DNA from 3 places in the Paenibacillus sp. FSL K6-1558 genome. Region 1 is predicted to be linked to each of the others. Evidence: predicted binding sites of a transcription regulator. Region 1 holds the regulator's gene; each other region holds the start of a gene.
The links. The regulator Rex, encoded in region 1, represses fermentation and respiration genes when NADH is low (regulators of the CRP and FNR family bind a similar motif). The targets are predictions, from matches to a motif close to TTGTGAAATATTTCACAA.
Positions count from the first base shown of each region.

Region 2: a site for Rex is predicted at 2,625-2,642, ahead of nirB (nitrite reductase large subunit NirB). Genes of this name have one in related genera too.
Region 3: a site for Rex is predicted at 2,109-2,126, ahead of adhE (bifunctional acetaldehyde-CoA/alcohol dehydrogenase). Genes of this name have one in related genera too.

Region 1 covers NZ_JBBOCV010000001.1:1,220,309-1,224,904, forward strand. The annotation lists gene MHI38_RS05060 (hypothetical protein) at 1-343, opposite strand, end outside; gene MHI38_RS05065 (amidohydrolase) at 388-1,695, opposite strand; gene MHI38_RS05070 (redox-sensing transcriptional repressor Rex) at 1,679-2,335, opposite strand; gene dinG (ATP-dependent DNA helicase DinG) at 2,554-4,596, opposite strand, start outside.
Region 2 covers NZ_JBBOCV010000001.1:1,871,968-1,876,563, forward strand. The annotation lists gene MHI38_RS08075 (M42 family metallopeptidase) at 1-953, shown strand, start outside; gene MHI38_RS08080 (hypothetical protein) at 1,156-1,476, shown strand; gene MHI38_RS08085 (metal-dependent hydrolase) at 1,752-2,459, opposite strand; gene nirB (nitrite reductase large subunit NirB) at 2,732-4,596, shown strand, end outside.
Region 3 covers NZ_JBBOCV010000001.1:1,397,755-1,402,350, reverse strand. The annotation lists gene MHI38_RS05985 (hypothetical protein) at 1-9, shown strand, start outside; gene MHI38_RS05980 (hypothetical protein) at 204-920, shown strand; gene MHI38_RS05975 (Crp/Fnr family transcriptional regulator) at 1,062-1,778, opposite strand; gene adhE (bifunctional acetaldehyde-CoA/alcohol dehydrogenase) at 2,207-4,596, shown strand, end outside.

The DNA.
Region 1 (4,596 bases):
TTTCGGTCATCCCGTTCTGCAATAACTCACTGTGCACACCTGCCGCGCCTTGTACAGGCTGATTGTTATTATCAAACTTAACCCAGACCATAATGTCCTGATTATCTTTGTTTTTAGCTGTCATCGTCCAGTATATGTTGTCAGCGCCACTCTTTTCGCCCCACACGTACTTCCGCAGTTCATCAGGTGCTGTAATGCCCAGCTGGTTCTGTGCCGATTCAATCGCCAATGCTTCTTCCTGCCGCTGATCCTGCGTGACATAGACGTAATATCGCTGAAGCCCAATCAAGATCAGAACGAGAATGAGCAGCGATATCCATATCCACTTCTTTTTTTTCTTCAAGAGTTGAACTTCCTTTCCCTAAAAGTGCGCATTGAAGTTGCCTCTTAACGCGCAAGCAATTGATCAAAAGCCAACTGGGATTCCCGCAAAATGCGCTCTTCATCCAGTGTTAAACATTCACCATGTTTTACGACTTGTTTGCCATCTACCCATACATGTTCCACATCTTTCGCCGAAGCCGAGTAAATTGCATGTGAAATCAAATCCGTGTGTGGATAGAAGTGAGCCTGTTCAATGTTGAGTGCAATAAAATCAGCCTTTTTACCGACTTTCAAAGCTCCAGTATCGTTCAGGAAGATGGACTTCGCACCGTAAGCTGTTCCAAGAAGCAACGCTTCCCCGGCAGGTACGGCGGTAGGATCACCGGATACTCCTTTATGAATTAAAGCTGCAAGTCTCATTTCCTCAAACATATCGAGATTGTTGTTGCTTGCCGGTCCGTCTGTTCCCAAAGATACAGTAACTCCTGCTTTCAACAAAGCGGGAACACGAGCTACACCCGATGCAAGCTTCAAATTACTACCCGGATTATGCGATACAGCGACATCATGACGTGCCAAGATTTCGATCTCTTCATCGTTGAGATGCACAGCATGCGCTACGAGTGAAGGACGTGAGAAAAAGCCATGCTTCTCCAAATGTGCCACTGGACGCATGCCATAATCTGATACATTCTGCTCCACTTCACGAAGCGTCTCTGACATGTGCGTATGGAGAGGCAGGTTTAGATCATGCGCAACTTGAACAAGCTTCTCTATGTAATCTGGAGGGCATGTGTAAGGCGCGTGCGGAGAGATTACGGTTGTGATGCGTCCATCCGCCTGTCCATTCCATTCACGAGCAAATGCTGCGGACTCTTCCAGCTTTCTCATCTGCTCTTCTTCCGAACACAGTCCAATGACACCCCGAGCCAGCGCAGCTCTAGCTCCTGACTGTTCAACCACTTTTGCTACCTGATCCATGTGGTCATACATGTCCAGGAAAGCTGTTGTTCCGCCTTTTAACATCTCAAGCACCGAAAGGGATGCTCCCCAATACACGTCCTCAGAAGTCATTTTGGCTTCCATTGGCCACATTTTTTCTTGTAACCACACTTGTAATGCCAGGTCATCACCATGACCTCGAAGCAGAGACATTGCCGCATGACCATGCGTATTGATCAGACCCGGCAGGAAGAGCAGTCCTTTTCCATCCACTTTAGGCAGGTTCTCGTCACCATCCGGCAGCGTCTCACCAATATGCACAATCTTGTTATTTTCAACGACCATATACCCTTGAATCACAGTCCAATTGGCACCTTCATTTACAGCAAATTTACCATTTTGGATTACCCATTTATTCGTTGTTGTCATCAAGCTCATCTTCCTTCCCGTTCTCCAAATAATAAGCCAAACTGAGCAAATCCGTTGTAAAGTCTGCATGATGAATCCGCACATGTGAAGGCGTTTTTAGAATCGTTGGCGCAAAATTCAGAATCGCCTCAATGCCCGATTGAATCAGTTGATCGGCAACATTCTGAGCTTCCGTGTCCGGCACCGTGATGATCCCGATACGAATGTTATCTTTCTGAACCGCTTCTGTAAGTTCTTCCATAGGTTTGACCGTCAGGCTATTAATTTTACTGCCAATCTTAGGCCCAAACGCATCAAAAATAGCGACAATTTTCATATTGTCCTTCAAATAAGCATTATAATTCGATAAGGCATGTCCGAGATTACCGGCCCCTACCAGAGCCACATTAATTTGCTGATCAATTTTCAAAATGTGACGAATCTTCTCGATCAGGTAAGACACATCATACCCGATTCCTTTACGACCAAAATCACCGAAATAAGCTAAATCTTTACGGATTTGAGCTGGATTCAAATCCAGTCGCTGTCCTAGCTCCTGCGAGGAAACCGTTGTCACCTCACGCTGAACCAACTCGTTTAAATAACGCAAATATACAGGCAGACGCCGTACTACCGCTTCTGATATTTTATCCGATTTCATCCTTGCTCCCCCTTACCATCGCCACGATTAAATAAATATTGAAAAGATGAGCATTCTGTATACATGCAATATCCATGCATGATGTCCTCATACAGAATGCCCGAATTATTAGGAATATAAGTTCATTAAAGCGCTGCCCTGTTCGAACTTTGTGAAGTCTTCTTCAAAGTTTAACGCCATGGTGAAGTCCAATGCAATGTTATAGCTTTACATCGTAATTATTTTTGAGTTTCTGCAGGTCGATCTAACCATTCAGCAATACGGGGAACCATCTGTTCTGTCAGCATATGCTCCATCTTTGGTCCCGGTAGCGAATACAGGAAGTACTTGCCGTAATAAGCTTCAATTACACGCGTATCATACACAATGACGATTCCGCGATCTTTGCCTGTCCGAACAAGCCTGCCGAACCCCTGCTTGAAGCGAATGACGGCCTGCGGCACAGAAAGCTTCATAAATGGATTTTTCTTCTGCTCTTGCAACAGTTCACTCTTCGCTTCCAGAAGCGGATGGTTAGGCGGCTGGAAAGGCAGTCTCACAATCGCAAGACAGGTCAGCGCTTCACCCGGAATATCCACGCCCTCCCAGAAGCTACTCGTACCCAGCAGGACTGCTGCTTTGGCATCTTGGAAGCGTCGGGTCAACTTCGAACGATTCCCGCTGTCAACACCTTGCCCCAGTAGCGAGATGTCATTCCCGGACAAAGCCTCTTTCAGTGGTTCATAGACTTGTCGAAGCATTTTATAAGAGGTAAACAGCACCATCATACGTCCTTGAGTTGCAATCGCCGTCTCAGCAAGAGAGTGCACCAGCATCTGTACAAAGTGCGCGTCCCCTACGCTCCCCTTCAGACTCGGGAAATCCCGCGGGATTACTAACAAAGCTTGTTCCCGATAATTGAATGGGGAAGGTAGCACCGAGGTCAGAAGCCGATTATTGTCGGCAGCTTCCTGCAAACCCAGTTGCTCAATCATGAACTGGAATGACTTATCCACCGACAGCGTAGCCGATGTAAGAACAACGCTTTTCTTTTTATCGAAAAACATCTCTTTCAATTGTGCGCTCACATCCACCGGAACAGCGTATAGCTGGAGTGACTTGCTACGGAACTGTCCGCTGGCCTCCATCCAGTACACGGTCTTGGCATCATCCATACGCATGAAGAATCTTAAATTCTCCTTCATCGTCGTCAGATCTTTCAAGAGCCCGGTGATATCAGTGATCAGACTGTCGGACTGATAATCATCCTGATCTTCTTTTACTTCGAGCAACAGTTTGTCACCCTTACGAACCAAATCACCCAATGTCACATAGATCTGGTTCTCCAAATCCTGCAACTCCTGCCACTTGGCAGGCTTCTGAGACGCTTTAAGCCGCAGCGAGAACTGTCCGGTCTCCCCTGGAGAAGCATCACTCCGTTCAGGCAAAAGACCAAACAGAGCATCGCTCAGACGATCCCACATTTCCTTCACTTCCACGGCGAGAGGAAACATCTGATCCACCATTGAACCCCACTGTACACCGTTCTCGTGCCCTGACAACTGAGAGCGAAGCATGGGAAGCTGACCATTACGACTATCTTTGAACAAACGGGTCAGTGTGTGTACGAGCGTAAAATACTTCATGTGAAGCCCCAAATGTTTACCCGCTACATCTTCAAGATGGTGCGCTTCATCAATGACCAGACTTTCATAAGCTGGCAACAGCTGATGAGCAGCCTTCACGTCTGTAAACAGTTTGGAGTGATTGGTAATCACAATATCAGAAAGTCCCGCCTCATGTTTCGCACGATGATAGAAGCACTTGCGGAACCACGGACAGGATCTACCGAGACAAGACTCGGACTCGCTCTGCACCGTTTCCCAGAAATCTCCTCCGCGTGCACTGAGGTTCAATTCTTCATCGTCACCCGTTTCGGTTTGTGTGAGCCACACAATCATCTGTGCTGCCGTGAAGTAGTCCTCTTTCGGCGTAGCAAATTCACGTTTGTTGATTTTGTGCTCGAATTTGCGTAGACAGAGATAATGGCCTCTCCCCTTGAACACGGAAGCTTTGAACGGAAAAGGAACTACCTGCGTCAGCATCGGAATATCCCGTTCGCGCAGTTGTTCTTGCAAGTTAATGGTGTGAGTGCTTACCATCACCTTCTGTTCTTGTTTTACACTTTCATAAATAGCAGGTAACAAATATCCCAGGGATTTCCCTGTTCCCGTTCCGGCTTCCAGCAAAAGATGTTTCTCTTCATCCAGTGCCTGCCGTAC
Region 2 (4,596 bases), 650 kb from region 1:
TACAAGATCGCCTGGGAAGTCTCTTTGGTGTTCTACGCGGAGATGAATCCGGCCCTAAAGTCATGGTGGCCGGACATTTTGATGAAGTCGGCTTCATGACAACAGGCATAACGGAAACAGGTATGATCAAATTCCGTCCGCTCGGTGGATGGTGGAGTCAAGCTGTGCTTTCACAGCGTCTTCAGATTATTACTCCTGAGCGCAGGATTACAGGCGTTGTCGGCTCTACACCTACCCACTTGCTGGATGAATCCCAGCGCAGCAAGCCGGTAGACTTGAATTCAATGTATCTGGATATTGGCGCAGATGATCGTGCGGAGGCAGAATCGTGGGGGATTCATCCGGGAATGCAGATCGTACCGATCTGTGAATTCACACCGATGGCAAACCCTAAGAAAATAATGGCCAAAGCTTGGGATAACCGTTATGGTGTCGGTCTAGCGCTTGAACTGATGGAAGAACTGCATAAAGAGAAGCTACCGAATATTCTCTATTCCGGTGCAACGGTTCAGGAAGAATTGGGACTTCGCGGAGCACGTACAGCTGCCAATCTCATTCAGCCGGACATTTTCTTTGCTCTAGACTGTAGTGCGGCGAACGACATGACGGGTGACAAACAGTCCTTTGGTCATATCGGTCAGGGCGCATTGCTCCGTATCTTCGACCCAGGAATGTTCACGCATCGTGGAATGGTGGAGTATGTTAAGGACACTGCCGCTTCCAATAAGATTAAGACGCAATACTTCATCTCGCCGGGCGGTACGGACGCAGGTCAGGTTCACTTGAGCGGTATTGGTGTACCTTCCACCGTAATTGGCATCTGCGGCCGATATATTCACACCTCTTCTTCCATTATTCATACCGATGATTACGATGCGGCTAAAGAATTAATTGTGAAGCTCGTGAAAGGTCTCGATCGTACAACGATGGAAACCATTATTAATAACGCTTGATATAGGCATAATTCAACGATTTAAAGCTTTAAACTATAGGGATACCTCATTGAATCTTTTTTGGGGTATCTCTTTTTTTAATGGTCACATAAATATATGGATCGTTTGAACATGTTGAGCACGAGATACATAAGATATGATAATGGAAGGTTAGTTAACTAAAGATGAAGAACCAACACATCAAACAGCGGGGGAACTTTGTATGGCAATGGGAAGGAACGGAAAATCAAATAAAGGTTCCAGAAAAACTAATGCCGCAAATACCCTTCTGAGTGGCAATTTAAAAGGTAAAAAACTTGAATTGATTGTTGCCGCGTTATTGGTTAGCGGGAAATTAAGAGTGGATGCGGTCACGCTGTTTAGAGAAGCCACATTAGTTGTAGAATTAGTGGGCCAGTATAAAACACTCCAAAAGATTGAACCCTCTAATTCAGATAAACTAGTACAATTTTTGGATGAAACGGGCCGAGATATGACCCTGAACGATGTCATTCAGGCTTTTCAGCAGCGTATAAATTCCTAAATGCAAGCATGAAAAGAGGTGGCTGTGATGTCTGAGTTTGATGGAGTCGGTTTTGCCGAAATGCTAATTGTACTTATTCTTGTTGTTTTACTAGCCTTTGGTTCTACAGATATCGATACACTTAGCGGTACACCTACTAAAGTCTAACTTGCTTGTTCTTGATGTGTAATCAAACAACAGCGATTTCGTGACGTGTCAACATAGCGACTACTCAAGTTAAGCTCTTGATTTCAGAACGCCAGTCCATAAATAATGGGCTGGCGTTTGTGGTTGTACTACAGAAATAAAGGCGAGAATGCAAACCATGCCAAAATCAGTGTCAGGATTACGCAGACATTTTCTACAGCTGCTCCATGTTTGGTTCCCGTACTCATCAGATTTGCCCGTATACGCAGTTTTAATGGCGGCAATGGACGAATCCCCCGATTCGTCAAGGAATCGGCAAGCAGATGAAGAGCATAAGCGGAACCTCCAGCGACCCAAATTTCTGGGCCTTGCTGCTGCGTTGTACTGTACAGTAACCCCGCCCAAACAGCTGTTCCATACAAGGTATGGGTTAAGCCCCTGTGTGTAAGTGTTGTGCACAGCATAAGCAGGCTGCCTGCAATCAGATTCCACGGAGCAAAAGCATGACCATAAAAGACCAAGCCCAGTCCAATGGCAAACATCAATACTTTACGCAGTGATCGCGAAGGCAGGAACGACACAAGCCCAATGAATACAGCAAGTAGCAGATTCCACGGTTTGGCCGGAACGTAAAAATACACAAACACAGCCGCAGGCAAAAGAATCGTCTGCAACAGTCGAATCAAACTGCTCGGCAATGCTTTCGATACCAGCAATGAATTAGGCTCATCAATATCTGGCAACAACGATCCTATTAGTGCAACGGTTACAGCCGGAGCAGTAACCTGCATTCCAAGGAGTTGCAACACTGAAAGTGAAACGCCTGTACCGATAATCAGGTGGGATCTTCCCATCATGATGCAAAAACGTCCTTTCGAGAAAATAGGGAACGTAACCGACCCCACTATGATCATACCTCGAACCAAAAATAAGAACAATAGTTCGTATTTCTCATTTCTAAAAATATTTTTGTTTTCGTGACGGTCATCACACTTATTTTAATATGAATGATCTATCGTAATTAGTGAAATAAATCACATTATGATTGAGTCAGTCGATGTATAATTCAAATATAAGCCATTAAAAATGTTGGTAAATGTACAGGTTTATCCAAGGGAGGGCTACACACATGAACGGAAATAAAGAAAAATTAGTCGTCATCGGTAATGGTATGGCCGGAATCAGCACGGTGGAACAAATTCTAAAATTAACTTCACGCTTTGATATTACGGTTTTTGGTACAGAACCTTATCCTAACTACAATCGTATTATGTTGTCCTACGTACTTGAAGGTAGTAAAACGCTGGATGACATTGTCCTTAATGATCTCCACTGGTACGAGGACTACGGCATTACGCTTCACACAGGAACCACGGTTGCCCGCATTGATGCCGAGACTCGTGAAGTAGTAACCGAAGATGGACACCGTGCTCCGTATGACAAAATTATCATTGCAACAGGGTCGAATTCTTTCATCCTCCCTGTACCCGGACATGACAAGCAGGGTGTCGTTGGTTTCCGCGATATCGCCGATTGCAATATCATGCTGGAAGCTGCAAAAGCATACAAAAAAGCAGCTGTCATCGGGGGCGGACTGCTAGGCCTGGAAGCTGCCAAAGGACTTGTGCAACTCGGTATGGACGTTACTGTTGTGCATCTTATGGATGATCTGATGGAACGCCAGCTCGATCCTCAGGCTTCTGCCATGTTGAAAGCTGAACTGGAACGTCAGGGAATCAAGTTCAAAATGGGCGCCCAAACTTCCGAACTACTGGGTGGTGAACGGGTTGAAGGTATACGTTTTGCCGACGAATCTGTGCTGAATGTTGATTTTGTGGTCATGGCGGTTGGTATTAAACCGAATATAGCGGTAGCTCGGGAGAGTGGGATCGAAGTCAACCGAGGTATCATTGTGGATGACTACATGCAGACTTCACTGAAAGACGTTTACTCTGTCGGAGAATGTAATGAACATCGCGGTGTGTGTTACGGACTTGTGGCGCCACTGTTTGAACAAGGAATGATTCTTGCGAAACATATTTGCGGAGTCGAAACAGCTCCGTATGAAGGCTCGGTTGTATCCACCAAATTGAAAATTTCGGGTGTAGACGTCTTCTCTACTGGCGAATTCATTGATAGCCCGGAACATAACGTAATTTCGCAAAAAGACGACTGGAAACGAACGTACAAAAAAATCCTGCTTCGTGACAACAAAATGGTAGGTGCTGTACTCTTTGGTGACATTACGGATTCCACTGAACTGCAGAAACTGATCAAAAACCAGACTGAAATGACAGATGAATTGTACAGTTCCCTTATGGGTACAGGTTGCGGCGGTCATAAAAAAACAACGTCTGTTGAAACGATGCCGGTGGATGAAATCGTATGTGGATGTAACGGCGTAACCAAAGGCGCCATCGTGGATGTCATTACCAACCAGGGTCTAACTACAGTTGACGAGATTAAAGCCTGCACAGGTGCAACCCGCTCTTGCGGAGGATGCAAACCAGTGGTTGAACAGATTTTACAATACGTGCTTGGAGATAATTTCACTGCCGGTGGCAAACAGGGAATCTGCAGCTGTACAACTCTCGGACGGGATGAGATTGTAGCTGAAATCCGGGAAAAAGGCTTGCAAACGAGCAAGGAAGTCATGAATGTACTTGGCTGGAGCCAGCCTGAGGGTTGCTCGAAATGTCGTCCGGCCATCAACTACTATCTGGGCATGATCTATCCGGACACACACGAGGATGAAAAAGAATCCCGGTTTGTTAACGAACGTATGAACGCCAACATTCAAAAAGACGGAACATACACCGTTGTACCTCGGATGTACGGCGGGGTAACGACACCAGCCGATCTGAAAAAGATCGCTGACGTTTCGGTTAAATATGATATCAAAGCGGTTAAAGTGACAGGCGGTCAGCGTCTTGATCTCATCGGCGTCAAAAAAGAAGATTTGACTAAAGTATGGGCTGAGCTGGATATGCCTTC
Region 3 (4,596 bases), 180 kb from region 1:
GTTCAATAGTGGTCGGGTCAAACGTATGGCTAATGCAGTATAAGGAGGGTCTGCTTGCAGGCTCTCCCTTTTTTGATGGTAGGTGCTTAGACAGGGAAAGGACAAAAGTAACGGCTTTGACACTGTTTTTTATCAAAGAATGTGCCATAATAAAGGGTATGGACAACAGGGTGAATGATTTTACGCAGGGTGGTGTTACCTACATGATGAAGAAAATTCCCGGTTACATAGGTCTATGTATGCTTGTTCTCGTCATTTTGACGGGGTGTACCAGAGAGACACAGCCTTCCGAACAGCCGGTTGTCTCAGAGAAAGATTCAGCCAATACGATTACGGTTGCCATTGATGGCAGTACTTTTTTACCTGATGCGACGAAGTCCATCAAACGAGATTTCAGTGAAGGCTTGACGCTCAAAAAAGCTTTGCTGAACAGCGGGCTGGTTGATTTTACGGCAGACGGAAAACGGATCCAGTCTGTGGGTGAGGTTTCTCTTGATTCGTCTCTGAGTTGGGCAGTGAAGCTGAACGGTAAGGATATTGCTCCAGAAAAGTGGGATACCGAGCTTCATGCTAAGGATGAAGTCATTATATACGTCAAAGCTGCTGACAGCGGGGGAGAAGGTGTCGCATATCAGACAACCCTGCTTAAAGTGAGCGGTGGTAGCGTGGAACCAAATCTGAATCGGCAGTATGCCGGTATTTATGTGCAAGAATGCACTGTTCGTGACGTATTAAAATCCAGTGGGGTTGTGCGTCTGTCGGAGAATAACAAGTTTGTTGTTGCCGTTGAGAATGTTATGCCTCGGACGAATCAGCGCTGGGTAATCAAGGTCAATGATAAAGAGTTAATGGAGAATGGATTGGATATGAAATTAAATCCACGGGATGCGGTGAAGCTTGAACTTGTCAACGCATCCTGAGCACATACAAGTAAATACGAAAAGCCCAATGTTGATAATAATCAAATTTGGGCTTTTTACTATATGATGAACTCTTTAAACAGTCGTGACAGCAAGTGAAAGGCCCGCTACCTGAGGTCAAGCTATTCATTTAACATGACGTCAAATGCGGCAAATTTCATTCGGGCACAATTCGCAGTGGCAAATGCCCTGCAACATTTTCAGGTCTTTGATCACAATCATACCATTGTCATATTCAATGGCATCTTTTTTGCGAAGGTCACTGAGCATGCGGTTTACACTTTCACGGGTAGCGCCAATCATATTGGACAGATCCGTGTGGGTAATTTTTTTATGAATCATCACATGATCTCCGTGCGCCTCTCCATACGAATTGGATAGCCTGATCAAGGTAGAACAGAGTGCCCCAGGTTTACCGTACAACATCAAATCCCGGAACTTTGTTTGGGTTAAACGATGATGAATGCCCATCCACTTCATGAAATCAATCGCAAAGTCACAATGCTGACAGATCAACATTTCCAGGTCCTTGTGTTCCAGCACACCAATCTCGCTGTCCTCCAGTACTTCCGCCGAGAAGCTGTGTCTGGAGCCAAAAAACGGATCAGCCTGACCAATCATATCGCCTGTCTGGTACATGTACATGATCAGTTCCTTGCCCTCGTCGGTGGATTTCGTGATCTGTGCACGTCCCCGTTTCATATAATAAAGTTTGTCAGAGACGTCACCTTCCCAGTACAGATGTGTTCCTTCCGGGTAAGTTCGGTCTTTCATCGTTACAAGCAGATGATTAAAATTCACTTCCGAGAAACAGTTGGTGTTTCCGCGTTTTTCCAGTACGTTTGTTAGTTCTCCCATACGTTGATCTCCCCTTTATCTCCCCGGTCTGGCGAGTGCAGCTACATGTTGCCCCCGAGGTTCGCCGCAAACTGTGCCATCCTGATCTGGGCATCTCGGCCGTGTGGAGGTACGGTACAAATTGCGGTGGTTCAATTTTTAAGTTCAGTATATACCTAATCTTACCGTTTGAGGGGCATGGAAAGCATTTAAAAATGGCGAAATTTCAAACATTGTGATTAAATTCACTTTTCGAGGGGAAGGATGAGGCTGTTGGTCTACTATTTCTAATAGAAGGTGAATTCTCATCGGAAAGATGCCGTTAAAAACTTAACTAAAATTTGTCATACTTTGTGAAAAAAATCACATAATATATCTTTTCCCCATGGTACGATGTGCATGTAAAGAAGAGAGACAAACCAATACGAACCTTTAGGAGGATGAGGGAGATGGCTGTAAAAAATGAAGTCGCCCCAACAAAAGAACCGACAGCAGGTCAGTATATTCAAACGTTAATTGATAAAGCGAACAAAGCACATGCAGCATTCATGTCCATGGATCAGGAGCAAATAGACCGGATTGTGCAGGCAATGGCGCTTGCGGGACTGGATAAACATATGATGCTCGCCAAAATGGCCGTGGAAGAAACCGGACGTGGTGTATATGAAGATAAAATTATTAAAAATATATTCGCAACAGAGTATGTTTATAACAGCATTAAATATGAAAAAACAGTAGGCGTTATCGAAGACAATGAATATGACAGCTTCCAGAAAATTGCGGAGCCGGTTGGTATTATCATGGGGATCACACCGGTAACCAACCCGACATCAACAACGATGTTTAAAGCACTGATTGCCATCAAAACACGTAACCCGATCATCTTTGGTTTCCACCCTTCCGCACAGAACTGTAGCCGCGAGGCCGCGAAAATTTTGCTTGAAGCTGCTGTGAAAAACGGTGCTCCAGCCGACTGTATCCAATGGATTGATGATCCATCCATGGATCGTACGAACGCATTGATGAATCACAATGATGTGGCTCTCATCTTGGCGACAGGCGGATCAGCGATGGTACGGGCAGCGTACAGCTGTGGTAAACCGGCACTGGGCGTAGGACCAGGCAACGTGCCTTGCTTTATCGAGAAAAGTGCAGATATCAACCAGGCGGTAACGGATTTGATTCTGTCGAAGTCTTTTGACAATGGTATGATCTGTGCGTCCGAACAAGCGGTCATTATTGAAGAACCCATCTTCGATCAAGTGAAAAAGAAAATGATTACGAACGGCTGTTACTTTGTGAACAAAGAAGAGGCAGCCAAATTGACAGCAGGTGCAATCAACGCAGAGAAATGTGCGGTTAACCCGACCATCGTAGGTCAGTCCGCTGTGAACATTGCCAAAATGTGCGGTATTGAAGTACCGGCAGGTACTAAAATTCTGGTAGCCGAGATTGAAGGTGTAGGCACCAAATTCCCATTGTCCGCCGAGAAACTGAGTCCGGTGCTGGCGTGTTACAAAGTTAAATCTGCAAAAGATGGTATTGAGCGTGCGGCAGAAGTGGTTGCTTTTGGTGGTATGGGTCACTCCTCTGTCATTCATTCGAACAATGAAGAAGTGATCAATCAATTTGCGGATCGCCTGCAAACCGGACGGATTATCGTGAACTCCCCTTCAACACATGGCGCAATCGGAGATATCTATAATACCAACATGCCATCGTTGACACTGGGTTGTGGATCGTACGGACGTAACTCGACATCTTCCAACGTAACTGCTGTGAACCTAATCAATGTGAAAAGGGTGGCTCGCCGTACCGTGAATATGCAATGGTTCAAAGTGCCGAACAAAGTCTACTTCGAAAAAGGGGCAACTCAATACCTTGCCAAAATGCCGGACATTACTCGCGTAGCGATTATTACAGATGCCATGATGGTCAAACTCGGATATGTGGAAAAAGTAGAGCATTATCTGCGTCAACGTCAGACACCGGTAGCGATTGAAGTCTTCTCAGAAGTTGAGCCAGATCCATCAACAACAACAGTAGACCGCGGTACAGCCATGATGGAACGCTTCCAGCCAGACTGTATTATCGCACTCGGTGGCGGGTCACCGATGGATGCTGCCAAAGCGATGTGGTTGTTCTATGAATATCCGGATACAGAGTTCAACAACCTGAAACAAAAATTCATGGATATCCGTAAACGGATTTACAAATACCCAAGACTCGGATCGAAAGCGAAATTCGTAGCCATCCCGACAACATCGGGTACAGGTTCGGAAGTCACATCGTTTGCGGTAATTACGGATAAAGAGCATGGCAACACCAAATATCCGCTCGCTGACTATGAATTGACACCAGATGTGGCGATTGTTGACCCTGAGTTCGTATACAGTTTGCCAAAAACGGCAGTAGCCGACACCGGTATGGACGTATTGACACATGCGATTGAAGCGTACGTATCCGTTATGGCGAATGACTACACAGACGGTCTGGCAATCAAAGCCATCCAACTGGTGTTCCAATACCTGGAGCAATCGTCACTGCAAGGTGACAAACTGGCACGCGAGAAAATGCATAATGCTTCCACGATTGCCGGTATGGCTTTTGCCAACGCGTTCCTGGGCATTAACCACAGCTTGGCGCATAAATGGGGCGGTCAATATCACACCGCACACGGACGCACCAATGCCATCCTATTACCACACGTTATTCGTTACAATGCGAAAAAACCGACGAAATTTGCATCGTTCCCGAAATATTCGCACTTTGTGGCAGATGAGCGGTATGCCGAAATCGCACGTATTCTCGGATTACCAGCACGCACAACCGAAGAAGG